3 regions of the Symbiopectobacterium purcellii genome follow, and region 2 is predicted to be linked to each of the others. Evidence: riboswitches for the same ligand, from Rfam matches in the RefSeq annotation. Region 2 holds a riboswitch; each other region holds the start of a gene.

Region 1 (5,464 bases), 660 kb from region 2:
ATTGATTGAGCCGTGAAATCGCCATTAGCCACCTCCGTGCTTTCCTTGTTGTGCAGTATCACCGTAATATAGGGAAAGATAAATTGATGACTTTGGTTCGCGGAGTTCCTCTTTTATGTCGTCGACACGTTTGCAACAGCAGTTTGTCCGCCTCTGGCAGCGCTTTCAGGGGCAGGATACCGACACTACGCTTGAAGAGCTGGCCGGAGTATTACTCTGCTCACGCCGTCATATCCGTTCACTGCTCGGGGCCATGCAAAAAGAGGGATGGCTGCTGTGGCAAGCGGAAGCGGGACGTGGAAAACGCTCCCGTCTCAGTTTTATCTATACCGGCTTAACGCTGCAACAACAGCGCGCAGAAGACCTGCTGGAGCAGGAGCGCGTCGAACAACTGATCCAGTTGATCGGTGATAAAGAGACGGTACGCCAGATGTTGCTTTCCCATCTGGGTCGCCGTTTTCGTCAGGGGAAACATCTGCTGCGCGTGCTCTATTATCGTCCGCTGCGCAACCTGCTGCCCGGTTCTGCACTGCGACGCTCTGAGATGCATATCGTCAGGCAGATCTTCAGCGGGTTAACCAAGATAAATGAGGAAAACGGGGAAATCGCACCGGACCTCGCACACCACTGGCAGCAAATTACGCCACAACGCTGGCGTTTTTATTTACGCCCGGCGATCCGCTTCCACGATGGGCGCGAGTTGGTGATGAAGGATGTTATCGTCTCAGTGATGCGATTGACGTCGCAGGCATTGTTCTCACACATCACACGCGTGACGTCCCCCATCCCCTTTGTGATTGATGTTGAATTGAGCGAACCTGATGGTTGGCTCCCTTGGCTGCTCGGCAGTGCACATGCCATGATCCTGCCCCACGACTGGCAGGCACAGGCTGATTTCGCGCGCCACCCTGTCGGCACCGGCCCCTATGCAGTGGAGAAAAACAGCGACAGCCAGTTGAAAATAAAAGCCTTTGATGACTATTTCGGCTACCGGGCACTGATCGATGAGGTCAATATCTGGGTACTGCCTGACGCCTCCGAGGAACTGCCGGTATCCATTCAGGTACAAAGCGACACCACCATGCGCGACGAGTTGGAAAGCCGCATGGAGGAAGGGTGCTATTTCCTGTTGTTTGATACCCGCTCCACGCAGAGCGCGAACAGCGAGGTACGCCGCTGGATTAGTCAGGTTTTCCACCCCATTGCCCTGCTCGGCCAGACCGACAATACGCGCCGTTATGACTGGTCACCGGCGTACAGTCTGCTACCACGCTGGCACCACCAGCGTCTCGTCAACCTACAGCCCAAACCCGCTGGGCTGACAGACGTGACGCTAACGTTTTATCAGGAGCACCCCGAATACCGCATCATTGGCGAGATAATGCATAACCTTCTGGCGCAGCAGGGCGTGACGCTGCATATACAGAAAGTCGACTACGAGCAATGGTATCTGGGAGAAGCAGAAAGTGACATCTGGTTGAGCAGTGTCAACTGCTATCCACCGCTGGAGTTTTCACTGTTCGCCCTGCTCTATGAGTTACCGCTGCTGCGTCACTGCCTGAGCGGCTCGCTCCAAGAAGACGCGCAGCGCTGGCACAGTCAAACGCTCTCTATCGCCGACTTCAGCCAACGTTTGATTGAAAGCGGTGAGATTCACCCGCTGTTTCACCACTGGTTACAGTTGCAGGGGCAGCGCAGTATGCGCGGCGTGCGTATGAACATGTTGGGCTGGTTTGACTTTAAATCCGCCTGGTTTGTACCGCCGGAGCACGACGCCGACTTTCCATGATGCTACAAACCCTTTACAATAATGACGTTCTCAACGGGGTGCAGGCCGTTTGTTGATGATATCGCATTGTCAACGCACGGTATTTATGCTGAGAAAATACCCGTCGAACCTGATCCGGTTAATACCGGCGAAGGGATTTGAGAGTGCATTCGCCTGCCTCAAAGTCCTTTGCCACCCTAATATACCCAGGAGTGCAAAGTGTTACAGTCGCTATTACCCCGTTTATTGCTTCCCGTACTCGGTCTCTCTGCCGTGCTGTTTGGCTCTGCTGCCGCTAATACCAAGCCTGCATTGACCGTTTACACCTACGATTCCTTCGCGTCTGAATGGGGCCCCGGCCCGGCGATTAAAAAAGCCTTCGAAAAAGAGTGCGAGTGTGAATTGAATTTTGTCGCGCTGGAAGATGGCGTTGCCCTGTTGAACCGCTTGCGCATGGAAGGCAAAAACAGCAAAGCGGATATCGTGCTGGGGCTGGATAACAACCTGCTCAAAGCGGCTGTGGATACCGGGCTGTTTACGGCCCACCAGGTGAAAACCGACGCGTTGACGCTGCCCGGCGGTTGGGATAATGCCACCTTCCTGCCTTACGATTACGGCTATTTTGCGTTCGTCTACAACAAAGACACGCTGAAAAATCCGCCGACCAGTCTTGATGCCTTGATCAACAGCGAGCAGCCGCTGAAGGTGATTTATCAAGACCCGCGCACCAGCACGCCGGGGCTGGGCCTGCTACTGTGGATGCAAAAGGTGTATGGCGATAAAGCGCCCGATGCCTGGCAAAAACTGGCGCGCAACACCGTCACCGTCACCAAAGGATGGAGTGAGGCTTACGGCCTGTTCCTCAAGGGCGAAGCGGATATGGTGCTGAGCTATACCACCTCTCCGGCCTATCATATTATCGAAGAGAAAAAGACTAACTACGCGGCGGCGCTGTTCAGCGAAGGCCATTATATGCAAGTTGAGGTTGCCGGGCAGCTGACCGCCAGCAAGCAGCCGGAGCTGGCTAACCGCTTTATGCAGTTTATCCTCAGCCCAACGTTCCAAAGCCTGATCCCGACCACCAACTGGATGTATCCGGTCACCGACGTGGCGCTGCCGGAAGGGTTCCAGTCGCTGGCGCGCCCGGAAAAAGCGCTGTCGTTTAGCGCACAACAGGTGGCGGACCTGCGTGGGCAGTGGATTCAGGCATGGCAACGCGCCGTCAGCCGCTGATCCCACACTGGCTCTTGCCAGGGCTGTTTACCGCGGCAGTGTTGGCAGGCGTTGCCCTGCTCGCGTTTGGCGCTCTCTGGCATCAGGCGCCTGATACCCCATGGCAGACGCTGTGGGGTGATAGCTATGTGTGGTACGTAGTACGCTTTACCTTTTGGCAGGCATTGCTTTCGGCGCTACTCTCCACGCTGCCCGCCATTGTGCTGGCGCGCGCCCTTTACCGCCGCCATTTCCCTGGCAGAACCTGGCTGCTGCGCCTGTGCGCCATGACGCTGGTGCTACCGGTGTTGGTGGCGGTATTTGGCATACTGCGCGTCTACGGGCGACAAGGCTGGCTGGCGCAAGGGTTAAGCGCGCTCGGCATCGACTACACCTTTTCCCCCTATGGCCTGCAAGGGATTCTGCTGGCTCACGTGTTCTTCAATTTACCGCTGGCGACACGCCTGCTGTTGCAAGCTCTGGAGTCCATTTCCACGGAACAGCGCCAGTTAGCGGCACAGTTGGGCATGAATGCCTGGCAAACCTTTTATCTCATTGAATGGCCGTGGTTACGGCGTCAGATCCTGCCCAGTGCGGCACTGATTTTCATGCTCTGCTTCGCCAGTTTTGCCACGGTACTCTCACTCGGCGGAGGCCCACGCGCCACCACAATTGAACTGGCTATCTATCAGGCATTGAGCTTTGATTACGATCCTGCGCGCGCGGCAGGATTGGCGCTGATCCAGATGGTTTTCTGTCTGGGGTTGGTGTTACTGAGCCAACGACTCGGCTCGTGGTTTGCCGTGGGCAATACCCAGCAATTGTGCTGGCGCAACCCTCAGGATTCACTGGCTGAACGGCTGGGCGATACCGTGATTATCGTTGCTGCGCTGTTATTACTCTTGCCACCGTTGCTGGCGGTGGTGCTGGACGGTCTCAGTCCGGCGATGTTGACGGTGCTAAAACAACCCGCACTGTGGCAAACGCTGTGGACATCCCTGCGCATCGCACTCGGCGCGGGTGTGCTTTGCGTTATCCTGACCCTGATGCTGCTGTGGAGCAGCCGTGAGCTGAAGCTGCGTCAGCAGCGGCTGGCCGGACAGTTGATGGATATCAGCGGCCTGCTGATTCTGGCGATGCCGGGCATTGTGTTGGCAACGGGTTTCTTTCTTGTGCTCAACAATACCATCGGGCTACCGACATCACCCTATGGGCTGGTGGTTGCTACTAACGCGCTGATGGCTATCCCCTACGCGCTCAAGGTATTGGAGAACCCGATGCTCGACATCTCTCAGCGCTATAATCTGCTGTGTCAGTCGCTGGATATTCGCGGCTGGCATCGTTTACGTCTGATTGAACTGCGCGCGCTGCAACAACCGATCGCGCAGGCGATGGCGTTTGCCTGCGTACTCTCGGTGGGGGATTTCGGCATTATCGCGTTGTTTGGCAATGAGCAGTTCCGCACGCTGCCCTTCTATCTTTACCAACAAATTGGCGCTTATCGCAGCGCAGACGGTGCGGTAACCGCACTGCTGCTGATGCTGCTCTGTTTCACGTTGTTTAGCGTGATGGAGACATTGACCCTGTGGCAAAAACGGGCGGGCCGACATGCTGTCGTTGAATAAACTCACTTATCTCTATCAACAGGCCCCCATGCAGTTCGATGTCAGCATCGCTGCGGGAGAGCGCGTTGCCTTATTAGGGCCAAGCGGTGCGGGTAAAAGCACGCTGCTCAGCCTGATTGCCGGGTTTTTATTAGCGAACAGCGGCGAACTGATGCTCAATGGCGACGATCATCGCCATACGCCGCCCGCCGAGCGTCCAGTATCGATTCTGTTTCAGGAAAACAACCTGTTCCCGCACCTGACGCTGGAGCAAAATATTGCGCTTGGCCTGCACCCCGGTTTGCGTCTCACGTCAGCACAGCGTCAGGCATTGCACGCCATTGCCGAACACGTGGGCTTAAGTAGCCTGATGCAACGCCTGCCCGCGCAGGTGTCTGGCGGTCAACGCCAGCGCGCTGCCTTAGCCCGCTGCCTGCTGCGCCAACGCCCTATCCTGCTGCTGGATGAACCGTTCTCCGCGCTCGATCCGGCGCTGCGCCAGGATATGCTCACGCTGGTTGATACGGTGTGTGCAGAGCAGCAACTTACGCTGCTGATGGTCACGCACAATCTGGATGACGCGTTACGTATAGCGCCACGCAGTCTGCTGCTGGTCGATGGGAGCATCGCCTACGATGGCCCCACGACGTCACTGTGTGACGGTAGCAGTGAAGCGGCGCGGATACTGGGGATCCGTGCAGCGCGTGACGGATTGTCTACACCGGGTTGCGACTCAACACAGAGTATTTTGTGAGCTGAATAAAATTTTCACTTTTTATTCCTTGTGGGTATTGCGCCTGTTGCAACGCCCGTGCTTATATAAAACGGCTAACTAACTGACTGATTGACAGGATCCCCGTGAGACACTCCGCTGCTATGA
Region 2 (5,464 bases):
TATCGGCGTTGATGAAAGCGGCATGTTGTTCTCCATAAAAAGCGATCGTTCTTTTTGACAGTCGATATTGCGACCGCCATTATACCACGCGTTCTTTTTGACGAACAATCGTTCGTTATGTTATTTACTGTATGCGAGGTACTAGGTATGGCATCCGATCAACGCGCCGAGTGGGGAGCAGGATCGCTGAAGATGGCGATAGCCATGATCATTTCAGGAACGGTGGGATGGTTTGTGTTAGCCACAGACTTACCTGCATTAACGGTGGTCTTTTGGCGCTGTGCCTTCGGCGCGTTAGCGATGGCGCTGGTCTGTGCTGCGCAAGGACTTTTACGCCGTGGCATGCTGACGCGCAGGCAGTTGTACTGGGTTATGCTAGGCGGCGTCACTCTGACGCTCAACTGGGTTTGTCTGTTTATCGCGTATGCGAAAACCTCTATTGCCGTTGCCACCATCACCTACCACGTACAGCCGTTTATTTTGGTTGCGCTAGGCGCGGTGTTGTTCAATGAAACACTGACGCGGTATAAGCTCGGGTGGATGGTGATGGCCTTCTCCGGTGTGGCGCTGATTATGTTGGGAGGCCAGCAACAGAATCAGGATTCTGGTCAATACGTCTATGGGGTAGGGTTTGCATTGGCTGCCGCTTTTTTTTACGCCATCACAGCAGCGATTACCAAAGGATTGCGCGATGTGTCTCCTTGCCTGATGGTGTTTATTCAGTTAACGGTGGGCTGCGTGATACTACTGCCTGTTGTCTCGCTGCCCACGACATCCTCTGTCAGCTACGTCTGGGAACTGCTGATGGTGATTGGCTTTGTACACACTGGCCTGATGTCTGCGCTGCTTTACAGCGCGGTACAAAAAATTCCGACAATATTGGTCGCTGGGCTGGCGTTTATCTATCCCGTCGTGGCTATTTTGGTCGATGCCTGGGTGTTGCATCGGCCATTAAATGGGGGGCAGTTGACAGGCGCACTGATCGTTCTGGCAGCGGTTGCTGGCATTAATGTCCGGTGGCGTTTTTCCCCCAAAGGCAACCGCGCTAATCCGCCTCATTAACGCGTTATGCTGGTCTGCATGAATGTTGACCAGGGTCAGCATTCATTAGGGCGGGTTCAGGCTACGATGCGGTTCCGTTCCGATATTTTTTTCGCTATGCCCATCATACTTCAAGTTGCAGGTGTGTTGGCTGCGGCAAGCGCTGTTCAAAACCTAAACGCGTTGTCCTGCAACGCGAATTATTTAGGGGATAAAGGATCGGTTTTCAGGATGAAAACAGGGGGCAACAATGCGTAGGCGGTTTCGTGTTTATAACAGGGGGACGTTCAATGCTCGATCATTTAAGTGTTCCGGTGACAGATATTGATCGCAGTCGGCAGTTTTATGAAAGCGCGCTGGCACCGTTAGGTTATCGTCTGATTAAAAATTTTGATCATGCGATAAGTTTTGGCGTGTTGGAAGGATATGGAAAGTCCAGCGATCCTGGCGGTGAATTTTGGATCTATCAGGGAAAAGCATTACCTTGTCCGGCGACGCATTTTGCATTTAGTGCTGAGACGCGTGATGTGGTTGATGCATTTTATCATGCGGCAATCGAGGCTGGCGGACAAGATAATGGCAAGCCGGGAATTCGAGCGCTGTATCATGCCCATTATTATGCGGCATTCGTCCGCGATCCTGATGGATATAACATCGAGGCTGTCTTTCATCGCGCTATTGCGTCTTAGGGATATCACTTCTTTTGTTGGCTGCAAACGATCAAAGAAAGTCGGATCCTGATTGATATGCATGCTAATACACCAGCGGTATTAATTTTTCCGCCATTTTAATCGAGTCTTTGGCGGATAAAAACTTTTCGTCAAGGAAGGCTAGACGCCGAGGGGTGATAACGATTGCAGATGAGAAAAGATATGCATGGAGTACAACGTTGCTCCATGCATAACAAGACAAGTGATGCGCGCTAATACGGCAAGGAAGAGAACAAATTAAATCTCGAAATCTTCCAGCGTTTTGCTTCCGCCATCAATGGCTTCACGGATCGCTTTAGGCGTGCGGCCTTGGCCGGTCCAGGTTTGCTCGGTGCCATTCTCATCAATATATTTATATTTTGCCGGACGAGGATCGCGTTTGGCCTTGGCCGGTTTGGATTTCACGCTCTCCAGCAGTTCAGACGGATCAATACCGTCTTCAAGAAGCTGAGCACGAATGGCATCCAGTTTTGCCAAACGTTCTGCCTGCTCTTTCTGAATTTTGCTGTCTTCTTCGCGACGCTCTTCCACAATTGCAGTGAATTTGCTTAACAGCTCTTCCAGGGTTTCAAGATCGGTATCTCGGGCCTGAGCGCGAAGAGAACGAATATTACTTAGCACGTCAAAACTCATCATGGTGTTCCTTTAAAAAGAAGAGACATTATTAGCTTACAAGATATTTTTTGATTTTCCAATATACACCAGATACGCCGACATGAAATATTTTTTTATAGCGTCTTATGTAAAAAAATGCGTAACACGAGACGCAGGTAAAGCAGGAGCGTTAATCGTTAGCTGGTTAATAACACAACGCCTTGCGGTTGCCTCTCTTTATTAATTCATCACTCAACCATCCATAGTTAAGCTGGGTTGTCTGTTCACGGCATTGGCATCCCTAATCCCTCACCGGTGTCAACTTATCGGGGCGATCTCATTTTCCCCGGTGCGTAACACTAATTATTTAAGGGTATAAGCGCAACGGGGAAGAATATAATGCCAGCGTGGCATACGCAGAGCGGAAGGAAAACTGGGGGGTAAGTGTGAAAAAACGTAACAGGTTGCTTTCCTTTTACTCCGTGGGAATGAATGCCTAGCCAGGCCGTCGGCCTTTGACGGTCGGCAAATACAAATCAATTTACACACTCTGGTTTGATGATTATCCTGAATAGGCTTTGCTGTGGCAGTCCCACAGTAAATTGATGTTGCGATGACTCGGGGTGCCCTTCTTTGTGAAGGCTGAGAAATACCCGTACCACCTGATCTGGATAATGCCAGCGTAGGGAAGTCTCGGTATTCCGATCGGCTACCGTCTTCTTGCACGCCGGTTGGGAGTGATAATGAACGACCTTCCCACCGATTTTTCTGCTGCCCACGCGGCGGCAGTTTTTCACGATTTCTCAACGGCTTCGCCGTTAGTCCATTGCCTGACCAACGATGTGGTCCAGTCTTTCACTGCCAATGTGTTGCTGGCGCTCGGTGCCTCTCCCGCGATGGTGGTGGATCCGGGCGAGGCGGCACAGTTTGCTGCGTTGGCCGATGCACTACTGATCAACGTAGGGACCTTAGAATCAACGCGCGCTGATGCGATGTTGGCCGCAGTGCATAGCGCGAATCAAGCGGGAAAACCTTGGGTTCTGGACCCCGTCGCCGTCGGTGGGTTGCGCTTTCGCACTGACTTTGTGCGTGAATTGCTGCCTTGCAAACCGGCGGCGATTCGTGGCAATGCCTCGGAAGTTATCGCGCTGACAGGCCTTGCTTCTCAGGGGCGAGGTGTTGACAGCCTGGATGCCTCCATTACTGCCATTCCGGCCGCGCGCGAACTGGCGGCGCGCTGGTCAACCGTGGTAGCGGTGACGGGAGAAGTGGATTACGTTACGGACGGTGTGCGCCTCTGGGCAGTAAACGGCGGCCATCCGGTGATGACGCGTGTAGTGGGCACTGGGTGCGCACTCTCCGCCGTCGTTGCGGCATTCTGTGCTCGCGGTGAAGACCGGTTGTCTCAGGTTGCGACCGCGTGTGCCGTCATGGCGCGGGCAGGAGAACAAGCCGCCGCACAGGCTAGTGGGCCGGGCAGTTTTACACCTGCATTTTTGGATGCGCTTGCACGGTTGCGCCAGGAGGCACAGATATGTGCCTGATAAAAGACAACGCTCCCCGAATAAATGCATTAACGATAGCAGGCACCGATCCTAGCGGTGGCGCAGGGATCCAGGCCGATCTGAAAACTTTTTCTGCCCTACGCGCCTATGGCACCAGTGTGATCACGGCGCTGGTGGCGCAAAATACGCAGGGAGTGCAGTCGGTTTATCGTATTGAACCTGATTTTGTGGCGGCTCAACTGGATTCAGTGCTGAGCGATGTGCGTATCGACAGCGCGAAGATCGGCATGCTGGCGCAAAGTGATATTGTAGAAGCCGTTGCTGAGCGCCTGCAACGCTATGCTGTCCCTTATATTGTGCTGGATACGGTGATGCTGGCGAAAAGTGGCGATCCTCTACTGGCACCTGAAGCAGTCGCCGCGATTCGAGAGACGCTGCTGCCGCGTGTGTCACTGATAACCCCCAATCTGCCTGAGGCGGCGGCGTTGTTGGCGTGCAATGCGGCGACGACAGAAAGTGAGATGAAAGCACAAGGGCAAGGGCTGCTGGAAATGGGGTGCCAAGCCGTATTGATCAAGGGGGGCCATTTGAGTGACTCGGAGAGTCCGGACTGGCTGTTTCAGCGTGGGCATGCACCGCAACGTTTCTGCGCGCCACGGGTAAACACCCGGCACACGCATGGCACAGGATGCACGTTGTCTGCGGCGCTGGCGGCGTTGCGTCCCCGGCACCACGATTGGGAAACTACGGTGCAAGCGGCGAAGCATTATCTTCAGCATGCATTACTGGCGGCAGATTCATTGGCGGTGGGGCAGGGTATTGGGCCCGTGCATCATTTTCATCAATGGTGGTGAAACGCTCGGCGGCGATAAGCCGCCGACATTGTGGTTTGATGTCAGTGGTTTCAGAAAGTGATGATCCTGGCGGTAAACCTGTTTAGCAATAGTAAACGGCACAACAGCACTGACGCAATAAACACCGATACCAGCAGAACAAATTTCAGGTTGACATAGTTAAAGTCATATAGCGTGCTAATGAAATAAAACACGCTGTAATGCACAATATAAACGCCGATCATTGCCGGGCCAATAAACTCGACGACGTAAGTTATAATTTTGTTTTTTATGGTGATATTTTCAAACACAATGAATAATGCCAAACACATGGTCAGCAGATGCAGATGTTCAAGAAGCAGCCAGGGGGTGACAATATTCTGCGTGTGGGTGGATAGAAAGCGTTCGTAAAAGAACATCGAGATGCCTACGGGTATCACCATCATGCGAGCCAGCCAGATGATACCGGTTTGGTGGGTAAACCGCCTGCCTGCGGCGGTTCCCAACATTCTTCCCACAATATAGTACCCTCCCCATACCCAGATAAATGAATAGCTGTGTATAAAGAGTGGATCATCGCGCATATCTAATGGGCTGAATATATCGAATAAAAGAATAATGGCGAGTAAGATCGAAAAAAAAGCCAATGTCATTTTTACATTATGTATTGCCTTAATGATAAGTGGGTAGATGATGTAAATTATGCCAATGGTTAACATTATTCCATTTTGCAGTATGTATCCCTGCTGAATATATTGGAATGTAATCAGTGACAGGATAA
Region 3 (5,464 bases), 1.6 Mb from region 2:
GCCCACTTCCACAAACCCCGCCAGCACGGTATACATATTGCCACGGTGACGCTGATGCTGCGCCAGCAAGATCTCGTCGCCACGCCGGATCGCCACGATCACGCACGGGGCGATTTGCGGGTAGTAGCGCTCTTTGCAGTGCGGACACAAGCAAGCCAGTTCCGTTTTGCTGTGCACCATTTTCTGACCGCAATAGCCGCAAAACTGGTGCGAACGATAAAACTCGGCCAGTTGTACACCGCGACCGGCCAGTTGAAACAGTGCCACGTCTTCATCCAGCAGTTGCCGCACAGAATCCATGTGCGACGTTTTCTGGTGGCTGACCAGCCACACGCATTCTCCCTGCCACTCCCCTATCTGGCGCCCAACAATGCCTTCCAATCCGCACTGTACTGCCGTGCCATGCGGGAGTTTCCCTTCAGGCAGCCACACTTGACCCTCATGGCTGACCACCCACCATCCATGCTCATCACCTTTTAATGTTTGTTCCATATCTTTTCTATTGCTCCACAGACACTTCACTGGCATTTTAACTGTCAGGGATATGGCAGAATTTCATCGTCACCGATTGTTCTTTCTTATCAATGCACGAAGTCATCAATGTTAAACCAATTACAAAGTCTGACTGAGTACGTTGGTGGCAATAATGCGTTAATCGACCAATGGCTACAAGCGCGCAAGCAACTTCTGGTTGCCTATTACCATCTGGTCGGCATTAAGCCAAACAAAGATAAACACACCCCGCTCGATGAGCAGGCCCTGGATGATTTTTGCCACAACCTTGTGGACTATCTTTCCGCCTGCCATTTCCATGTCTATGAGCGCATCTTGCAAGAGGCGGTCGCACTGAGCGATCAAAAGCTGGCGCAAACGCACCGTCTGGCACTGGCGTTGCAGGCCAACACACAATTCATTATGGATTTCTACGACAGCAGTCTGGCGACCGCTATCGATCACGATAACTGCATTGAGTTTCAGCAAGCGCTGTCAAGCGTCGGCGAAGCCATGGCGGAACGCTTTGCATTGGAAGATCGACTGATTCGTCTGGTCATTGATAAAGAATAACGCCATCGCCCCACCTTACATTTTGACAGTGTCTCTCAGACGTCCTAAAGTGTCAGGGTTTTATTAACCTCATGGTAATGAGGTTATTGCCTGGTAAGCAGCCACTGTGCTGACTATACCCTAAATAATTCGAGTTTCAGGAAGGCGGCAAGTGAATGAATCCCGATGAGCTTACTCAGGTAAGTGATTCGGGTGAGTGAACGCAGCCAACGCACCTGCAACTTGAAGTATGACGGGTAGATCGGGCGTATCTTGTCGGAGTGCCTAGCGTGTTTATGTCCTACATAAACCGCAGGCTGAGACCGTTTATTCGGGATCCGCGGAACCTGATCAGGTTAAAACCTGCGAAGGGAACAAGAGTAATCCATTCTGTTTTGTCACCGTTGTCACCGCCATGTTGTTACCGACATAGCGCGTAAAATCGGGCCAAGGCAACCACAATTACTCCCTGCGAGCTCCAGACAAGCATTTTTCCTTAACCATAATCAGGAACATGCTATGTCTCAATCACCCGCCACAACACCTAAAACCCCGTCTGGCCGTCGCGAAAAGCGCGAAGCCGCCGAGGCGTTTATTCATAACCTGCGCGGCACCACCTTCCCTAACTCCACGCGCATCTACCTTACCGGGTCGCGCAGTGATATCCGGGTGCCGATGCGGGAAATCGCCCTTAGCCCAACGCTATTGGGGGGCGACAAAGACACTCCCCGCTATGAACCTAACGAAGCCGTGCCGGTGTATGACACCGCGGGGCCATATGGCGATCCCGATGCGCGGCCGGACGTGCGTACCGGGCTGGTCAAACTGCGGGCTGACTGGATTGCAGAACGTAACGACACCGCGCCGCTTTCCGGCGTCAGTTCCCGTTTTACCCAACAGCGATTGGCGGATGCCGGGTTGGATCACCTGCGCTTTGAACAGTTACCGCAACCCAAACGCGCCCAATCAGGCAAGTGCGTCACGCAGTTGCACTATGCGCGCCAAGGGCTCATCACGCCAGAAATGGAGTTTATCGCCATCCGCGAAAACATGGGACGCGAGCGCATTCGCAGCGAAGTGCTACGCCACCAGCATCCGGGGCAAAGCTTTGGCGCAATCCTACCGGACAACATCACCCCGGAATTTGTGCGCCAGGAAGTCGCCGCAGGCCGTGCCATCATCCCGTCCAACATCAATCACCCCGAATCAGAACCGATGATTATCGGGCGCAATTTTCTGGTCAAGGTAAACGCTAACATCGGCAACTCGGCGGTCACTTCGTCCATCGAGGAAGAGGTGGAAAAACTGGTCTGGTCCACGCTGTGGGGGGCCGATACGGTGATGGATCTCTCCACCGGACGCTATATTCACGAAACCCGCGAGTGGATACTGCGCAACAGCCCGGTGCCGATTGGTACCGTTCCTATTTATCAGGCGCTGGAGAAGGTCAATGGTGTCGCGGAAAACCTCACGTGGGAAATGTTCCGCGATACGCTGCTTGAGCAAGCAGAGCAAGGGGTTGATTACTTCACCATTCACGCGGGAGTGCTGCTGCGCTATGTGCCGATGACGGCACAGCGCCTGACCGGCATCGTATCGCGCGGCGGCTCCATCATGGCGAAGTGGTGCCTGTCGCACCATCAGGAGAACTTCCTCTACGTTCACTTCCGTGAAATCTGCGAGATTTGTGCGGCCTACGATGTTGCCCTGTCGCTGGGCGATGGCTTGCGTCCCGGTTCCATTCAGGATGCCAACGATCAGGCGCAGTTTGCCGAGCTGCATACCCTGGGTGAGCTGACCAAAATCGCCTGGGAGTATGACGTGCAAGTGATGATTGAAGGGCCGGGGCATGTGCCGATGCAGATGATTCGCCGCAACATGACCGAAGAGTTGGAGCACTGCCACGAAGCGCCGTTCTATACATTGGGGCCGCTGACCACCGATATCGCTCCCGGTTATGACCACTTCACCTCGGGTATCGGGGCCGCGATGATTGGCTGGTTCGGTTGCGCCATGCTCTGCTACGTTACGCCGAAAGAACACCTTGGGCTACCCAACAAAGAGGATGTGAAGCAGGGGCTTATTACCTACAAGATCGCCGCGCATGCTGCTGATTTGGCGAAAGGGCACCCCGGTGCGCAGATCCGCGATAACGCCATGTCCAAAGCGCGCTTTGAGTTTCGTTGGGAAGACCAGTTCAATCTGGCACTCGACCCGACAACCGCCCGCGCCTATCACGATGAAACCCTGCCGCAAGAATCCGGCAAAGTTGCACACTTCTGCTCCATGTGCGGCCCCAAATTCTGCTCGATGAAAATTTCGCAGGAAGTGCGTGAATACGCGGCGAAAAACCCCTCCCCTGACGTAGAAGCGCAGCCAATTCACGTCGGCATGGCAGAGATGTCCGCCCAGTTCCGAGCGCGCGGCAGCGAGCTCTACCACAGTGCCACGACGCTGCTCGGGGAGGACACGAAATGAATCCGGCATTTCCCACGACCGCGCCCCAGCTCGGGCTTTATCCGGTGGTCGACAGCGTGACCTGGATCGAGCGCCTGCTCAGTGCTGGCGTAAAAACCATCCAGTTACGCATTAAGAACAGCACCGCAGAACAAGCCGAGACCGCGATCATGCAAGCCATCGCGCTCGGGCAGGATTATCAGGCTCGCGTGTTTATTAACGATTTTTGGCAATTGGCCGTCAAGCATCGGGCATACGGCGTGCACCTGGGTCAGGAAGATCTGGACAGCGCCGATCTGGAGGCAATCCGCAATGCAGGGCTACGTTTGGGTATTTCAACCCACGATGACGCGGAACTGGCACGCGCCGTAGCGCTTACACCGTCTTATATCGCCCTCGGGCATATCTTCCCGACACAAACCAAAGAGATGCCCTCTGCGCCACAGGGTGTGAGTGAACTGAAGCGTCACATTGATGCGCTGCAAGGACGTTTCCCTACCGTGGCCATCGGCGGCATCAGTATTGACCGCGTGCCGAGCGTACTGGCAACCGGCGTCGGCAGTATTGCGGTGGTCAGCGCCATCACGCAGGCCGACGACTGGCGTCAGGCCACCGCCACCCTGCTCAGCCTGATTGAACATCAGGAGGGTCATGATGCTTAACGAGCCGACACTGAGCGATCAAGAGTTCTTACGCTACAGCCGTCAATTGCTGCTGGAAGATATCGGCCCGGAAGGACAAGAAAGGCTGAAAAAATCCCGCGTGCTGCTGGTCGGCATGGGTGGGTTAGGTGCGCCCGCCGCGCTCTATCTCGCTGCCGCAGGGGTCGGCACCTTGACGATCGCCGATGACGACCAACTGCATATTTCCAATCTACAACGGCAAATCCTCTATCGCACGCAGGATATTTCTCGCTCCAAGGCCACGCTCGCCAAGCAGCAACTCTTGGCGCTCAACCCGTTAACCGAAGTGATAACACTTACCGAGCGTTTAGCAGGAACAGCCTTACAGCACGCGGTTCAACAGGCAGATCTGGTGCTGGATTGCAGCGACAACATGGCCACACGCCATGCGATTAACGCCGCTTGCATTCAGCAGCACACGCCGTTGGTCAGCGGCAGTGCGGTTGGCTTTAGCGGACAGTTGTTGGTGCTAACGCCCCCCTACCCGCACGGCTGTTACGCCTGTCTCTATCCAGACGCGACAGAACCGCAGCGCAATTGCCGCACCGCCGGTGTGCTCGGCCCGGTGGTCGGGGTCATCGGCACGCTTCAGGCGTTGGAAGCCATCAAGCTACTGGCGGGATTGCCGTCGGCACTCAGCGGCAAGCTGCGCCTGTTTGATGGCAAGCAACAGAGCTGGCAAACCTTTCAGTTAAGCCGCTCGGCGTGCTGCCCGGTCTGTAAGGATATCGCGGCATGAACATCACGCTGAACGACACCCCGATGGAATGCGATGAGGGCATTATGGTGGAAACGCTGCTGGCGGGGTTGGATCGCTTACAGCCCGGTACGGCCCTGGCAATAAACCAGACCATTGTGCCGCGTGACGAATGGGCGACACGGCCCATTCGCTCAGGCGACGATATTCTTCTTTTTCAGGCTATCGCAGGGGGTTGATATGTTGCAGATTGCCGATACACGCTTTTCTTCCCGGTTATTAACCGGAACGGGTAAATTTGCCACCGCCGAACTGATGCACGCGGCGTTACAGGCATCGGGCTCTCAGTTAGTCACGCTGGCCATGAAACGCGTTGACCTGAAAACCGGTAATGACGCCATCTTCGCACCGCTCAAACAGCTTGGTGTGAAACTGTTGCCCAACACCTCAGGGGCAAAAACCGCAGATGAAGCGGTGTTCGCCGCACGACTGGCACGCGAAGCGCTGGGCACGCATTGGCTGAAACTGGAAATTCACCCCGATGCCAAATACCTGTTGCCCGACCCGATTGAAACCCTGCGCG

Evidence for each region. A riboswitch is a leader RNA that binds a small molecule or an ion and turns the genes downstream of it on or off. The one in region 2 is predicted to bind thiamine pyrophosphate.
Region 1: it holds a riboswitch for thiamine pyrophosphate, as region 2 does, so the genes downstream of both, thiB (thiamine ABC transporter substrate binding subunit) here and thiM (hydroxyethylthiazole kinase) in region 2, are expected to answer to the same signal.
Region 3: it holds a riboswitch for thiamine pyrophosphate, as region 2 does, so the genes downstream of both, thiC (phosphomethylpyrimidine synthase ThiC) here and thiM (hydroxyethylthiazole kinase) in region 2, are expected to answer to the same signal.

Annotation. Positions count from the first base shown of each region.
Region 1 is NZ_CP081864.1:3,865,125-3,870,588, forward strand. Features, by position in the region: gene sgrT (glucose uptake inhibitor SgrT) at 1-25, opposite strand, end outside; gene sgrR (HTH-type transcriptional regulator SgrR) at 116-1,789, shown strand; TPP riboswitch at 1,814-1,943, shown strand; gene thiB (thiamine ABC transporter substrate binding subunit) at 2,015-3,001, shown strand; gene thiP (thiamine/thiamine pyrophosphate ABC transporter permease ThiP) at 2,977-4,605, shown strand; gene thiQ (thiamine ABC transporter ATP-binding protein ThiQ) at 4,589-5,338, shown strand; gene ivbL (ilvB operon leader peptide IvbL) at 5,461-5,464, shown strand, end outside.
Region 2 is NZ_CP081864.1:3,204,081-3,209,544, reverse strand. Features, by position in the region: gene K6K13_RS15050 (helix-turn-helix domain-containing protein) at 1-24, opposite strand, end outside; gene K6K13_RS15045 (DMT family transporter) at 148-1,062, shown strand; gene K6K13_RS15040 (VOC family protein) at 1,332-1,730, shown strand; gene K6K13_RS15035 (H-NS family histone-like protein) at 1,989-2,387, opposite strand; TPP riboswitch at 2,955-3,051, shown strand; gene thiM (hydroxyethylthiazole kinase) at 3,089-3,889, shown strand; gene thiD (bifunctional hydroxymethylpyrimidine kinase/phosphomethylpyrimidine kinase) at 3,880-4,704, shown strand; gene K6K13_RS15020 (acyltransferase family protein) at 4,755-5,464, opposite strand, start outside.
Region 3 is NZ_CP081864.1:4,830,394-4,835,857, forward strand. Features, by position in the region: gene nudC (NAD(+) diphosphatase) at 1-492, opposite strand, end outside; gene rsd (sigma D regulator) at 601-1,065, shown strand; TPP riboswitch at 1,312-1,435, shown strand; gene thiC (phosphomethylpyrimidine synthase ThiC) at 1,564-3,522, shown strand; gene thiE (thiamine phosphate synthase) at 3,519-4,163, shown strand; gene K6K13_RS22475 (HesA/MoeB/ThiF family protein) at 4,156-4,923, shown strand; gene thiS (sulfur carrier protein ThiS) at 4,920-5,120, shown strand; gene K6K13_RS22485 (thiazole synthase) at 5,122-5,464, shown strand, end outside.